Regions from separate parts of the Xenorhabdus sp. TS4 genome, predicted to be linked through region 1. Evidence: riboswitches for the same ligand, from Rfam matches in the RefSeq annotation. Region 1 holds a riboswitch; each other region holds the start of a gene.
The links. Region 1 has a riboswitch for thiamine pyrophosphate ahead of thiB (thiamine ABC transporter substrate binding subunit). Riboswitches for the same ligand answer to the same signal wherever they lie in the genome.
Positions count from the first base shown of each region.

Region 1 (5,393 bases):
CCAGATCGCGCATTGGGTTTTCCAATACTTTTAGCGCGTAGGGGATCGCCATCAATGCGTTGGTCAGGATAACCAGCCCGTAAGGTGATTGAGGTATACCAATGGTTGTGTTCAGCAAGAGAAAAAAGCCTGTGGCAAGAACGATCCCTGGCATAGCAAGGATCAACAATCCGCTGGTTTCCATTGCTTGCCCCCATCGCGGGGAATGGCGTAAGCGTAATTCTCGGCTGCTCCATAGCAGCATCATGGTGAGAATAACACACAGTAATCCTGCGCCCAGAGCAATGATGATGGAGGTTGTAAGGGCTTGCCATAAAGCTGTTTGGCTTAAAACATTAAAAATATCACGGTTCAGGCCATCAACGATGACCGCCAATAAAGGGGGAATTAATAGCAGTAACGCGATGCCAATCAGTAAACCATCAGATAATTTTTGCAGCCATGAATCCTGTGGATTACGCCATTGTTGTTGGTGCCCATAACCAACGGAAAGTGCGCCTTTAAGTTTTTGGCTAAGGAGCACCAAACCGAGACAACAAAAAAGTTGTATCAAGGCAAGCAGGGCGGCATGACCAAGATCGTAGTCGTAGCTGAGAGCCTGATAAATAGCAAGTTCAATGGTCGTTGCGGCTGGGCCACCACCGAGGGCAAGAACCGTCGCGAAACTGGCAAAGCACAGCATAAAAATCAGTGCGCCCGTCGGTAAAATTTGGCGGCGCAGATAAGACCACTCAATAAAACGGAAATGTTGCCATTCGCTCATACCGAGCTGAGCGGCAAGTTGGCGCTGCTCAATGGCAATACTCTCCAGAGATTGCAGCAATAACCGTGTAGCCATTGGCATATTAAAGAAAATATGCGCCAGTAAAATCCCTTGTAGACCATAAGGTGTAAAACGATATTCAACGCCTATCCATTGGGAAATATTAGCCAACCAGCCAGTCTGACCATAAACAGTGAGAATGCCAAATAGAGCAACCAAAACAGGAAGAATTAATGTCATGGCACATAAGCGCAGAAATAGTGTCTTGCCGGGAAAATGGCGACGGTAAAGTGCTCGCGCCAGAAAAATAGCGGGTATTACCGATAAGACGGCAGATAGAAATGCCTGCCAGAAGGTGAATCGAATGACATGCCAGAGATAACTGTCATGCAAGAATTCCTGCCAATGGCTTTCAGGCGCATTGCACCACAGCGTCCCGAATGCTGACAGGGCAACCATAATTAACAGGCCGGAGGCAATAACCCCCGGCAATAACCAACCCGCGATTAACGGCTGACAGCGCTTTGCCATGTACGGATCCATTTTGTACGGTGTTTTGCCACATCATCTGCGTTGAATTGCAGCGATTTCTCAGGAACAGGAAGTTGTTTGAAAACATCAGGCAACGGGATATCAATAACGGGATACATCCATTGAGTTGTTGGAATGACTTGCTGAAATGCCGGAGAGAGCATGAAATTCATAAACTTTTGCGCCAGTTCTGGCTGTTTACTTGAGGCCACTTGAGCGGCCACTTCAATCTGCAAATAATGTCCTTCCTTGAAGATAGCGGCGGCGTAGTTATCTTTTTTCTCTGACATAATGTGATAGCCAGGTGATGTGGTATAGCTCAGCACCATATCACCTTCACCTTTCAGAAACAGGCCATAGGCTTCACTCCAGCCTTTAGTGACGGTGAGTGTCTTTTTGGAAACTTTTTGCCACTCCTGAACGGCTTTGTCGCCATAGAGTTCCTGTATCCAGAGCAGTAGTCCTAAGCCTGGCGTGCTGGTGCGTGGGTCTTGGTAAATAATCTTCCAATTCTGGTGGCTATTGATTAATTCATCCATACTTTTGGGTGGATGAGGCAGGGTATTTTTGTTGTAAATAAAGGCAAAATAACCGTAATCGTAAGGAATAAACGTCGTGTTGTGCCATGTGATGGGTAATTTCAATTTTGAGGTATCGACGTGACTCGGTGTGAATAACCCTGTTTGCTGAGCGGCTTGAATCAGGTTGTTATCTAACCCCAGTATAATATCTGCGGGTGTTTTTTTGCCTTCCATCCTCAAACGGTTCAGCAAAGATACACCATCTTCCAACGCAACAAGTTTCAGTTCACAGCCACATTCTGCTTCAAAGGCTTTTTTGATGGCAGGCCCTGGTCCCCATTCAGAGGCAAATGAATCATAAGTATAAACTGTCAGGGTAGGTTTCGTCTGAGCTGTCTGAGCAAAGACACTGGTAGAAAGAGACAGCAGGCTGATAGCCATAAAGCTGGAAAATAATTTCGTAAACACTTTGCTCTCCTATAGTTGCATATATCAATAGTTAAAAAATATTGATGATTATATACATTAATGACTAATGTTTGTTATTAGCAGATAGCAAAGGATCTGAGAAGATGCTAAATGAAAATGACATCTGTTATATCAATGATTAGCGTCTCAAATCCCTACGACGGTACTAACCGGTTCAGGTTCGACGGGTTTGTTCTCAGCAATACTGTTTTGCGACAGCCGCACCCCGTTGAGATGGCGGTATTGTAGAGATTTCGGCTACGTCTGCAAAGTCTAATCATAGAGGTTTAGGTTTACCGCTTGAGATGAGTGTGAAACAATTAGCTATCTTTTTAAATTTGTTATACCGAGAGGTAGTCTGGTGATCGATGATGATGGCTACCGCCCGAATGTAGGAATTGTAATTTGTAATCGCCAAGGGCAGGTTCTGTGGGCCCGCCGTTATGGGCAGCATTCCTGGCAGTTTCCTCAGGGGGGGATCAATCCAGGGGAATCACCAGAGCAAGCGATGTATCGCGAGTTGTTCGAAGAAGTTGGTTTAAATCGCAAAGATGTACGGGTGCTTGCCTCAACCCGGAGTTGGTTGCGTTACAAATTACCCAAGCGTTTGGTGCGTTGGGATACAAAGCCTGTTTGTATCGGGCAAAAGCAACGTTGGTTTTTATTGCAGTTATTGTGTAATGAAGCGGATATTAATGTGCAGCGCAGTAAGACACCAGAGTTTGATGGTTGGCGCTGGGTGAGTTATTGGTATCCTGTCCGGCAGGTCGTTTCTTTTAAACGAGATGTATATCGCCGTGTGATGAAAGAATTCTCTTCTATTGTGATGTCAACACAGGAGCCGGTTTCATTATTCCATTCACCTTATTTACATCGTCGTAGAAAAAATTAGGTAATTGCTATGCTCATGCGCTTGCGGGAAATTGTCGAAAAGGTTGCGATGGCAGCTAATTTGTCTGAAGCGCTTGAGTTATTAGTCAATGAAACGTGTCTGGCAATGAACACGGATGTCTGTTCTATTTATTTGGCGGATCATCAACGGCAATGTTATTACCTGATGGCAACCAAGGGGTTAAGAAAACCCAAGGGGCAAGCAATTCGCCTCTCCTTTGATGAAGGCGTTGTGGGGCAAGTTGGGTGTTTGTCCGAATTAATTAATCTTGCTGATGTCCGTGACCATCCCAGTTTTAAATATATTCCCCAAGTAAGAGAAGAAAGTCTGCGGGCTTTTTTAGGTGTACCGATTATTTATCGTCGCCAATTGCAGGGAATACTAGTTGTTCAGCAATATGAGCGACGGTTATTTAATGAAAGTGAAGAATCTTTCATGGTGACATTGGCGATGCAGCTTGCTGCTGTTCTCGCTCAGGCGCAAACAAAAGGGTTGTTTGACCAGTATCGTCAGACCCGTATTAAGGCGCTTGCTATTTCTAATGGCATTGTTATGGCACAGGGATGGCAAGATCGCTCCCAACCTTTGTTGGAACAAGTTACTGAAGCATTGACGCTGGATTATCAGGCTGAGCGTTCCAGGCTGACTTTGGCTCTTGAAGAAGCAACCGCTGAATGCCGTCGTATCAGCAAGCGCTTTACTGCCAGTTCACAGAAAGAAAGCGCCGCTATTTTTGATCTCTATTCCCATCTATTAAATGATCCTCAACTCAAGCGGGATCTGTTTTGTGCCGTTGATAACGGTTTTGTGGCGGAATGGGCGATTAAAACTGTGATTGAAAAATATGCTGAACAGTTTGCCAGTTTGCAAGATCTTTATATGCGCGAGAGGGCATCGGATCTGCGGGCGCTCGGTCAACGGGTGTTGTTTCATCTGAATGGTTCCTCCACGGGGATCAGGCAGTGGCCGGAACGCTTTATTCTGGTTGCTGATGAACTCAGCGCCAACTTGTTGGCTGAGTTGCCACAAGAACAATTGGTTGGTGTGATTGTACGAGATGGTGCGACTCACTCCCATTCTGCAATATTGGTTCGTGCGATGGGTATTCCCGCTATCATGGGGGCGGATATCCAGCCTGAGTTATTACACAATCGGACACTAATTCTTGATGGTTATCGTGGAGAGATTTTTATTGAACCAGAGACTCTGGTTGCCCAGGAATACCAACAAATCATTGAAGAAGAACAGGTTCTCAGCAAGCTGGCTGAATATGAACAGCAGAAACAAGCACGGCTAAAAAGTGGAGAACGGGTTCTGGTACAGCTCAACGCAGGCTTGAGTTTGAAACATGAACGGCAGATAGAAGATAATATTGACGGTATTGGACTGTACCGCACAGAAATCCCTTTTATGCTGCATAGCGGTTTCCCATCAGAAGATGAGCAGAAAAATCGTTACCAAGAGATACTGGCGCTTTTCCCTGATAAGCCAGTGGTATTGAGGACTCTGGATATTGGCGCTGATAAACAACTTCCCTATATGCCCATCAATGAAGAAAACCCTTGTCTGGGATGGCGGGGAATTCGCATCACGCTGGATCAACCGGAAATATTCCTGATTCAGCTGCGGGCGATGCTAAAAGCCAATGCACAAACGGGCAATTTAAAAATACTCTTGCCGATGGTAACCAGTATTGAAGAGATTGATGAAGCCCGAAAACTGCTGGAGAGAGCGAAAGTTGAAGTAGAGCAGACGTTAGCCGAGACAATCACAATGCCCCAGATTGGTATGATGCTTGAAGTACCTTCTACCCTTTTTTTGCTGCCCCAATTAAAGCAACGGATTGATTTTGTTTCTATTGGTACGAATGATTTAACCCAATACTTGCTTGCGGTGGATCGTAATAATACACACGTAGCTTCGCTATATGATAATTTACATCCTGCGGTAATTAAGGCTTTGAAATTCGCCTTTGATGAATGTCAGCGCCTTGATCTCCCGATTAGCATATGCGGAGAAATGGCTGGTTTACCAATGGGGACACTCATATTGCTTGGCTTAGGTTACCGTAGCCTGAGCATGAGTGGTCACAGTATTCCGCGTATTAAGTATTTATTGCGCCACTTGGATGCCAAAGAACTTGAGCATCTTATTGAATTGGTATTAAAAGCTGAAACCAGCCATGAAGTAAAAGTATTGTCAGCCGAATTTATGGAAT
Region 1 is NZ_NKHQ01000005.1:61,387-66,779, forward strand. Features, by position in the region: gene thiP (thiamine/thiamine pyrophosphate ABC transporter permease ThiP) at 1-1,294, opposite strand, end outside; gene thiB (thiamine ABC transporter substrate binding subunit) at 1,270-2,283, opposite strand; TPP riboswitch at 2,418-2,522, opposite strand; gene rppH (RNA pyrophosphohydrolase) at 2,645-3,175, shown strand; gene ptsP (phosphoenolpyruvate--protein phosphotransferase) at 3,185-5,393, shown strand, end outside.

Region 2 (5,393 bases), on a different contig from region 1:
TTATTTCAATCTGGTGGCGGCAAACGGTGACATTATTCTGAGCAGTGAAATGTATACCACCAAGGCTGCTGCCAATAAAGGTATTCACTCTGTGCAAGTTAATTCTCCCGATAAAACTCGCCATGAAGTGAGAAAAAACAAATCAGGCAAACCTTATTTTGTCCTGAAAGCCCGAAACCACCAAATTATCGCTATCAGTGAAACTCATACCAATGAAACAAACATGAAGAAATCTATCCAGTCTGTCATGAAAATCGGGCCAACAGAAAGTATTCGTGACCTCACCAAGCAAAATTAGCAGGTATAATTAATGACTCGCGCCGTATCCCCGGCGCGCTTTCTGTATTTTCCATAATATATTTGTGCTAATGATAAAATAGGCGTTAAAATCCCCCCCCTTAAACCTTACCCTTAGTAATGATATCAAGACCGGGTAAGGGCTGACTTGAACTCAGACCGAGAACGTTAAAAAATATGTTTACTCCAGAATTACTTTCTCCTGCCGGCTCTTTGAAAAACATGCGGTACGCATTCGCTTATGGCGCAGATGCCATTTATGCCGGACAACCTCGCTATAGCTTGCGCGTTCGTAATAATGAATTTAATCATGAGACATTGGCACAAGGCATTAAGGAGGCACATGAATTAGGCAAACGTTTTTATGTCGTTGTCAATATCGCACCACATAACGCGAAGCTGAAAACGTTTATTCGTGACTTAAAACCCGTCGTAGAAATGGGACCTGATGCTTTGATTATGTCTGATCCAGGCTTAATTATGATGGTGCGCGAAACATTTCCTGAAATAGATATTCATCTTTCAGTTCAAGCCAATGCGGTTAACTGGGCTACGGTCAAATTCTGGAAACAGATGGGATTGACGCGAGTCATTCTTTCCCGTGAACTCTCACTGGAAGAAATTGCTGAAATCCGTCAGCAAGTGCCTGATATGGAACTTGAGGTTTTTGTGCATGGCGCACTTTGTATGGCTTATTCTGGTCGTTGCCTGTTATCGGGCTATATCAACAAACGCGATCCTAATCAGGGCACTTGCACCAATGCCTGTCGCTGGGAGTACAATGTGCAGGAAGGCAAGGAAGATAGTGTTGGCAATATTGTCCATATGCATGACCCTATTCCTGTTAAGAACATTGAACCAACACTGGGCCAGGGAGCACCAACGGATAAAGTCTTCATGATAGAAGAAGCCAAGCGTCCTGGCGAATATATGTCAGCGTTTGAAGATGAACATGGTACTTATATCATGAACTCCAAAGACTTACGGGCTCTTGAACATGTGGAAAGATTAACCAAGATGGGGGTTCACTCACTGAAAATCGAAGGCCGCACCAAATCTTTTTATTATTGTGCCCGCACCGCCCAAGTATATCGCCGTGCCATAGATGATGCTGCTGCTGGAAAACCCTTCGATCCAACATTGATGACCACATTAGAAGGTTTGGCGCACCGTGGCTATACAGAAGGTTTCCTGCGCCGTCATACCCATGATGCCTACCAAACTTACGAATACGGCTATTCCGTATCAGACACTCAACAATTCGTTGGTGAATTTACTGGCAATCGAGTCAACGGACTGGCAGAAGTTGCCGTGAAGAATAAATTTCTTGTCGGGGATCATCTGGAACTCATGACTCCATCGGGAAATATTAACTTCACGTTAGAATCCATGACAAATAAAAAAGGCCAGGCCGTGGAAATTGCGCCGGGTGATGGGCATCTCGTTTATCTTCCTATTCCTGAAGAAATTAAGCTGGATTATGCTTTACTTGTGCGAAACTTAAAAGGTGGCAATACCAGAGCACCTCATCCATATGAATGACAAGCGAAATAATCCGAAATAGGATTTTAAAGAAATTGATCTATTTTTTTAGAAATAGATCACATCAATGCTAATTTATTTCTCGTATTATCAGTTCTGAAAAATAAAGAACTAAAAAATTTTTACTGTAAGACTAGGAACCACCTCCTTGGCTAGCTCAATCTCCCTTGGGCTGGCCTTTTCTTTTGCGCAAAAAATAAAAATTCAATAAATTCAAAGGATTAATAAAAAAACCATCTTTAAAAATCATTAAATTAATTAATGTTTCCAAATCCTAACAGGATATCTATTAGTCTTTTATTAGTAACCGTATTTATAATAATCAAAAAAACCATCTTTTGATAAATAATGTTAGGATTTATTCAGTTTAATGAAGGAAATTTTGAGAAAAAATAAACCAAATTATCCAATTTCTGAATAACTTCAATATTTATCACCACACCAGATAAATATTATTTCACTTTATAGTCATATAAAATGGTTAAATTTTAGCAATATTTGTATTAACTGAAGCGATCCACTGCTGCTTCCCTCTCCACTTGCCTTGTGATCAGCTCAAATATAAACAACAATCAGTAGCGCCTTTTGCAAACTGGAGTTAATCATGACTGATATCGTTAAGTTGTTAGGAAAAGACGCAGAGAGTTTATTGGAACATCAATGTAATACCATTCCACGTGAAAATCTCTATCTTCCAGGTACAGATTTCGTTGATAGAGTCATGCTCGAAAATAACCGCCCCAATACTGTTCTTCGCTCCATGCAAACCTTATTGAATCATGGACGCTTGGCCGGTACGGGTTATCTCTCAATTTTGCCAGTAGATCAGGGGGTTGAACATTCCGCCAGCGCTTCTTTCGCTACCAATCCTCTCTATTTTGATCCCAAAAATATCGTTGAACTGGCGATTGAGGCAGGCTGTAATTGTGTTGCTTCTACTTACGGTGTCCTGGCGTCTGTTTCTCGCCGTTATGCTCATAAGATCCCGTTTCTGGTTAAGCTTAATCACAATGAAACTTTGACCTATCCCGCCCAATATGATCAAACTTTGTATGCCAGTGTCGAACAGGCATTTAACATGGGTGCAGTTGCGGTAGGTGCAACAATCTATTATGGATCGCCCGAATCACGCCGCCAAATAGAAGAAATTTCAGCCGCCTTTGAACGTGCTCACGAACTCGGCATGGTCACTGTGTTGTGGGCTTATCTGCGTAATTCCGCTTTCAAGAAAGATGGGGTTGATTACCACACCAGCGCCGATTTAACCGGCCAGGCAAATCACCTGGCTGCAACGATCGGGGCCGATATCGTTAAACAAAAAATGGCTGAAACTAATGGTGGTTATACTGCTATTGGATTTGGGCATACGGATAAACGCGTCTATAGCAATTTGACCACCGAACATCCGATTGATCTCGTTCGTTATCAAATTGCTAACTGTTATATGGGACGCGCTGGATTAATCAATTCAGGTGGTGCTTCTGGGAACAATGACTTAAGTGATTCTGTCCGCACTGCCGTTATCAATAAACGTGCCGGAGGGATGGGATTGATCCTTGGCCGCAAGGCGTTCAAGAAATCGATGAAAGAGGGCGTTGAGTTAATCCACTCCGTACAGGATGTTTATCTCGATAAGAAAATTACCATCGCCTAATCAATTAGATTTAGTACGTTCAAAATGGGGATCTCTGCATCCCCATTATCCAAAAATTCACCACCATTGATGAAAATGGTGGACGGGTCCAATGCCATGACCAACTTGCAAACTATCCGCCTGTATCAGCGCATTTTGTAAATATGTTTTGGCAACCGGTAACGTACTTTGCCAATCAGAATAACGTGGACGCAATGCAGTAAGTGCCGCAGATAAAGTACAACCAGTCCCATGAGTATGCCATGTATTTATTCTGGGTGCGGTAAAACGCCACTCCCCTTCCGGGGTAAAAAGCCAATCCGGGCTTTCCTCATTATTCAAATGTCCGCCTTTCAATAAAACCGCCTGACATCCCATTGAACGTAATGCTCTGCCCTGCTGTAACATTTCATCTTCAGTATTAGCAAGATCACTGTTCAATATGGCTGCCGCTTCCGGCAAATTAGGGGTGATCAGAGAAACAAGTGGCAGCAATTGCTCTACCATTGCGGTAATGGCCTCCGGTGATAACAAGGGATCACCGCTTTTCGCCACCATGACTGTATCCAATACAATGTAGGGAATAGGATAACGATGAAACGACTCTGCTATTACAGCGATATTGGCTGCATTCAACAACATACCAATTTTGGTGCTGTCTATCCTGACATCTGAAAGTACTGATTCTAACTGAGCAGCAACAAAAAGGGGATCAAGCTCATAAACGGATTGTACGCCCAGTGTATTTTGTGCAACCAACGCAGTAACAACTGTCGTACCGTAAGCCCCAAGCGCGGAAAAGGTTTTTAAATCGGCCTGGATGCCGGCACCACCGCTAGGATCGGTTCCTGCGATAGTCAGTGAGTTAATTCTCATTATGGTGATTCCTACCACCAGCTAAAGAAAAGCGGTATCGGAATAAGAGATACCATGACTTCCCTACGCTGGCATTATCCAGATCAGGTAATACGGGTACTTCTCAGTTCAGTAAAGAACGCCCCGAGTCAAAATAAAAATCACCCTATTAGTACTCCAATAGAGTGATATTTGCAATAGGTTACCGTCAGATATTAAAACCAAACTAACGATAAATAGATTTAGCCAGTAATTAGATACCAGCCAAATTAAATTTATTACTATAAAGTTGTGACATTTGCAGCAGCAGGACCTTTAGGGCCATCCTGAATTTCAAACTCAACTTGTTGGCCTTCAGATAATGTTTTAAATCCATCTTTCATAATTGCAGAAAAATGTACAAATACATCTTTGCTACCATTAGTTGGAGTAATAAAACCAAAACCTTTAGACTCGTTGAACCACTTCACAGTACCAGTGATTTTTGCCATTTCAAAAATTTCCTTTGAATCACTTTATTAGCCTATTGGCATAAAAATAAACAAACCAGTATTAGTTGCTGTTATTTATTAACAGAACAGTACTTCGTTTACCCATGTGTTTTATCACATACTCTTTATATAATCGCAAGCCATTTTTTTCAGGTGCTCGAGCCAACGCACATATTTAAAATCCTTAATCTCTATTCTTATTTGAAATTACTCAATAATTTTTAAGTCACATAACCTCATGAATTCACATAAAAAGAAAAGTTCACTCCAATAAATACCTTTAATAAGACTAATACATAATACTGTTTTCCATATCTATTATGGTGTAGACCAGAGAGTTATCGTTATGCAAAATTCATTTTAGATAACTATAAAAATTATAGCTAATTTCACTTATTATTTTTGAACAGACAATATAGTCGTTTTACATGTAACCAACTTACTTTTTGTTTATCATTTATTAAATATTATTCAATTATAATATTTGTAGGATGATTTTTTACTATTCATCCATATGATCTTTCTCATACGATTTATTAATCTCATAAAGTACATTTTGCTGGAGTTGTTAGAGT
Region 2 is NZ_NKHQ01000082.1:53,066-58,458, forward strand. Features, by position in the region: gene Xets_RS18175 (YegP family protein) at 1-298, shown strand, start outside; gene yegQ (tRNA 5-hydroxyuridine modification protein YegQ) at 475-1,839, shown strand; gene fbaB (class I fructose-bisphosphate aldolase) at 2,444-3,493, shown strand; gene thiD (bifunctional hydroxymethylpyrimidine kinase/phosphomethylpyrimidine kinase) at 3,551-4,348, opposite strand; TPP riboswitch at 4,392-4,484, opposite strand; gene cspC (cold shock-like protein CspC) at 4,609-4,818, opposite strand.
Region 2: it holds a riboswitch for thiamine pyrophosphate, as region 1 does, so the genes downstream of both, thiD (bifunctional hydroxymethylpyrimidine kinase/phosphomethylpyrimidine kinase) here and thiB (thiamine ABC transporter substrate binding subunit) in region 1, are expected to answer to the same signal.

Region 3 (5,393 bases), on a different contig from region 1:
ATTTTTAACATAAAATAACCTCCGGCAATATCAGCCACCAGCAATGGCCTGAAACAGCAAGATAGTGTCCCCGTCATTAATCTGATGGGTTTGCCACTCTGAACGCGGAATAATGGTTTGATTGATAGCCAAAGCGGTCCCTGATTGCGTGCGTTCTATATGTTCCAGCAATTGTTGCACTGTCATGGGTGCATTCAGTGTCATTGGTTGATCGTTGACAATAATGTTCATGCGACTTCTTTTCCTAACCGTTTTTTATCGGCATGTCTGGTCGCGCCACAAATTGGGCACTGCGATGAGCGAGTAAGCTGTAATGTGCTCCAGCTTTGCTGTTTACCATCAAACAGCCGGAGTTTTCCGTCTAAGGAAGAAGAAAGGCCAGCCAGCATTTTTATGGCTTCCAAGGATTGCAAAGTGCCGATGACTCCAACGATAGGGCCTAAGATACCGGCTGTCCGGCAATTTCGGTGAGGTTCTTCTTGGTTAGGATAGAGGCAGGCATAGCAACCGTGCTGGTAAGGGGGAGTCAATACCATTAATTGCCCACTAAAGCCAACGGCACTACCGCTGATGAGTGGTTTATTTTCTGCAATACAGGTGGCATTGATGGCATGGCGAGTTGCCATGTTGTCACAGCAATCCAAAACCAGATCGACTTTACTGACAGCATTAACCAAAGATTCACGACCTTGCCGCTCAGTGAGTGCAGTGATATTGATTTGCGGGTTTAGTTCAGCTAGTTGTTTTGCTGCTAATTGGGCTTTGTTGGCAGGAATATCTGCTGTGCGATAGATAATCTGGCGTTGCAGGTTTGAGATATGCAACTTGTCATCATCTGCCAAATAAAGGTGTCCTACTCCTGCTGCCGCGAGATAGAGCGCAGCCGGTGATCCTAATCCACCCAAGCCGACAATTAATACTTTGCTGGCTTTTAGTTTCTCTTGCCCTTCGGAGCCAATGTCTTCCAGCAATAATTGGCGGCTGTAACGCATAAATTCTTGATCGTTTAACATAAAAGCCCCCGATCTTGTCCTTCAACCAGATGAAGCAATCTTGCCGTTGCCTGTCGCCAATCTTTCGCTTTTGTAATGGCACTGACCAGTGCTACACCACCGACTCCTGTTGCTACCACGTCCGGTATTCGTTCCAGCGAAATGCCACCAATGGCGATAGTAGGATATTCCGGTGTGATCTCCACCTGATGTTTTAATGCTGCAAGGCCCTGTGGTGATGAGGGCATCTCTTTGGTGGTGGTGGGGAAAATATGCCCTAACGCGATATAAGAGGGGCGCAGGGATTTTGCCCGCGCCAGTTCTTGTTGATCGTGAGTAGAAATTCCCAGACGCAATCCGGCTTGCTGGATGGCATTGAGATCGGCGATATCGAGGTCTTCCTGCCCCAAATGAACGCCATAGGCCTGATGCTTGATTGCCAGACGCCAATAATCATTAATGAACAAACGGGCGTTATATTGGCGACCAAGCGCGATGGCGGATTGAATATCCTTCTCTGCTTGTTCTTCAGACAGGTCTTTGATGCGCAATTGCAGGGTTCTGACACCGGCTTCCAGTAATCGCTCAATCCACATTAGGGAATCCACAACCGGATAGAGTCCCAACCTATGCACTGTTGGAGCAAAAGGGGTTTGTGGGAGTGTTGGAATATCAGGCTGATTTTTCATGCACCACCTCCTCCGCACTGTGATAGAGTTCGCTGCCACGGGAACGGAATTCTTCTGACATCTGTTCCATACCTGCTTTCTGTTCTAGTTTTGCTGCATAATCTCGCACGTCTTGTGTGATTTTCATTGAACAGAACTTTGGTCCACACATGGAACAGAAGTGGGCAACTTTGCCGGATTCCTGTGGTAAGGTTTCATCGTGATAAGCGCGAGCGGTGTCAGGATCAAGCGCCAGATTGAATTGATCTTCCCAACGGAATTCAAAGCGCGCTTTCGACATGGCATTGTCACGGATTTGTGCACCCGGATGGCCTTTGGCGAGATCAGCCGCATGTGCCGCGATTTTGTAAGTAATCAGGCCTTGTTTGACATCTTCCTTGTTGGGCAGACCGAGGTGCTCTTTGGGAGTGACATAACACAGCATGGCACAGCCAAACCAGCCAATCATGGCGGCGCCGATGCCAGAGGTGAAATGGTCATAACCAGGGGCGATATCAGTCGTCAGTGGCCCTAATGTATAAAATGGGGCTTCGTGACAATGCTCCAGCTCTTCCGTCATATTACGGCGGATAAGTTGCATTGGGATATGCCCTGGCCCTTCAATCATGACCTGAACATCGTATTCCCATGCGATTTTAGTCAGCTCACCGAGGGTATACAGTTCTGAAAATTGGGCTTCGTCATTGGCATCCTGAATTGAGCCAGGACGCAATCCATCCCCCAAAGAGAGGGAGACGTCATAGGCTGCACAAATTTCACAAATTTCGCGGAAGTGGGTATAGAGGAAATTTTCTTTATGATGGGAAAGGCACCATTTCGCCATAATTGAGCCGCCACGGGAAACAATACCTGTCAGGCGCTTAGCGGTCATTGGTACATAACGCAGCAGTACACCAGCATGAATAGTAAAATAATCTACGCCTTGTTCGGCTTGTTCCAGTAAAGTGTCGCGGAACATTTCCCATGTCAGGTTTTCTGCGATGCCGTTAACCTTTTCCAGTGCCTGATAAATCGGGACAGTACCAATGGGAACCGGACTATTGCGCAGTATCCATTCGCGGGTTTCGTGGATGTAGCGTCCGGTGGAGAGATCCATCACTGTATCTGCACCCCAGCGGGTAGACCAAATCAGTTTTTCCACCTCTTCTTCAATGGATGATGTGACGGAGGAATTACCGATATTGGCGTTCACTTTCACTAAGAAATTACGACCAATAATCATCGGCTCAGATTCAGGATGATTAATGTTGGCGGGAATAATCGCGCGGCCGGCAGCCACTTCTTGGCGGACAAATTCTGGTGTGATGTTTTCCGGTAAGTTAGCACCGAAATTTTGCCCTGCATGTTGCTGGCGCAAGATTTCACTGTGAATACGTTCACGCCCCATATTTTCGCGTAGTGCGATAAATTCCATTTCTGGTGTGATGATCCCTTGGCGTGCATAGTGCAACTGGGTAACCCGTTTGCCCGATTTGGCTTTTAGTGGATGCGGGCGATGATGAAAGCGCAGGTGATCTAGTCCGGCATCAGTAAGGCGCTGTTGCGTGAAATCGGAGCTGAGAACCGAAACAGGCTCGCTATCATTGCGTTCATCAATCCACGGTTGGCGGCGTTTAGGTAAGCCTTTCTCGACATCCAGTATGGCCGCCGGATCGCCGTAAGCGCCAGAAGTGTCATAAACGGGAACGGGTTCGTTTTCCTCAAATTGGGGATTTTCTTTTGTGCCACCAATGAGTGTAGGAGAAAGTTGGATCTCACGCATAGGTACTTGAATATCTTGACGTGAGCCTTCAAGGTAAATGCGATTTGAATTGGGAAAAGTGATCCCTTGAACGGAATGGATAAATGTTTGTGCCGCATCTCTTTGAGCCTTACGGGGCCGTGCTGGCTGGATTTTAGGCGAGATATCAGCCGTTGGAATAACAGTATCCGAAATAACGATATTGTTGGACTTAGACATAGCAAATTCCTGACTGTGTTATCGCCTGTCTCATTGTTGAGCAGGCTTAAGTTGAGAAAATTGCTTGTCTGGAGCTCGCAGGGAGTAATGGTTGGTGCTGATTGGTATCTGTACATGTATTTGCATAGATGTACGATGACTGGCAGCGGGGTGATTACTCTTGTTCCCTTCGCGGGTATTAGCCCGATCAGGTTCTGCGGATCCCGAATTAACGGTCTCAGCCTGTGTCCATCGTGATATACGTTGAACGCTAGGCACTCCGACAAGAAAAAACACCCCAAAGTATAAAGGGGATTGTGAAAACTACAACCCCCGTTTTGGGGAACAGCACACTAAATTATTTTATAAAACCCACTTCAACTGTTTCCAACCGCGTATTTCAGCTTCTGATTGCAATTTATTATCTGCGTTAATAGTAAAGACTTCGTCAGCAAATAAACACATTGGCAAGTCATTTATGGAATCGGTATAAAATGAGATATGTTGTGGGGATAAGTTTTGTTCTTCAAGCCATTGTTGCAGGCGGGCAACTTTGCCTTCACGGAAGGTTACAATTCCCTGAATATCGCCAGTATAGCACCCCGCTTTCATTACCATATCAATACCCATTGCTGTCTGGATGCCAAATGCAGCCGCGATTTTTTTAACTATGAAAGAAACGGTAGCGGAAATAATAATGATTGGGATGTTCTGCTGTTGGTAAATAGCCAATTGTTTTTTGGCGGCAGGATAAAAAATGGGTTTGATTTTGGTTTCCACAAAATCGGCCAACCAGATATCTATTTGTTCAGCAGGAATTTGTTGGAGTGCCTGTAAACTGAAAGCCAGATATTTCTGCATATCCAGCTTACCCGCACAGTAATCAGATATCATTTTTTGATCTGCTTCGATAAAACGAGGATCGGTAATAATTCTTTTTTCCCATAGATATTCCGTCCAAAGGCGGCCGGAATCCCCACAAATCAGTGTTTCATCCAGATCAAATACAGCGATTTTCTTTGACATTACTGTGATTCCTAATTGAAGAAGGGTATTCAGAAACAGGGTTAATATAACAAGATTGAAGACGAAATAAGATAAAAAGGCGTATGCTTTGTTTGTAGTGATTTTGGGCAAAGTATCATGGGAATAATGACATAACCAATGATGGAACAGATATTATGCAACAAAAACTGATAGGTAGAGAACAAGGCTGGTGGATTGTCAGTCTTGAAAATCGGGTTTGGCTACCACAAGGGGAGTTACCTTTAGGTACGGCCAATCAGTGGTCATTGCAAGGTCAGATAGCACAACCCATCGGTGAGTGGTTAGGGGAAACGGTTTGGTTGGTTCGTCAGAAAATGGCTTCAGATATGTCCTCTCCCCGTTTACTTGCTGATCGGGATGCTAAGTTATTTCAGTTGGTCGGGCGTGGGGTGCAATTGGCTGAGTTTTATCGGTCACATCACTATTGTGGTTATTGTGGTCATGAGATGCAGCATAGTCAGCGTGAATGGGCCTGTTTGTGCAACCATTGCCATGAACATTACTATCCACAAATTGCACCCAGCATCATTGTCGGCATTCGCCGTGACGACCATATCTTGCTGGCACAACATCAGCGTCATCGCAATGGGATTCATACAGTGCTGGCCGGTTTTGTTGAAGTGGGAGAAACTCTGGAAGAGGCTGTGCATCGTGAAGTGATGGAGGAGAGCGGGATTAAGATCCGTAACTTGCGCTATGTCGCCTCCCAGCCGTGGCCTTTCCCGA
Region 3 is NZ_NKHQ01000001.1:62,590-67,982, reverse strand. Features, by position in the region: gene Xets_RS00240 (thiazole synthase) at 1-11, opposite strand, end outside; gene thiS (sulfur carrier protein ThiS) at 31-231, opposite strand; gene Xets_RS00230 (HesA/MoeB/ThiF family protein) at 228-1,013, opposite strand; gene thiE (thiamine phosphate synthase) at 1,007-1,681, opposite strand; gene thiC (phosphomethylpyrimidine synthase ThiC) at 1,665-3,641, opposite strand; TPP riboswitch at 3,789-3,913, opposite strand; gene Xets_RS00215 (HAD family phosphatase) at 3,984-4,646, opposite strand; gene nudC (NAD(+) diphosphatase) at 4,802-5,393, shown strand, end outside.
Region 3: it holds a riboswitch for thiamine pyrophosphate, as region 1 does, so the genes downstream of both, thiC (phosphomethylpyrimidine synthase ThiC) here and thiB (thiamine ABC transporter substrate binding subunit) in region 1, are expected to answer to the same signal.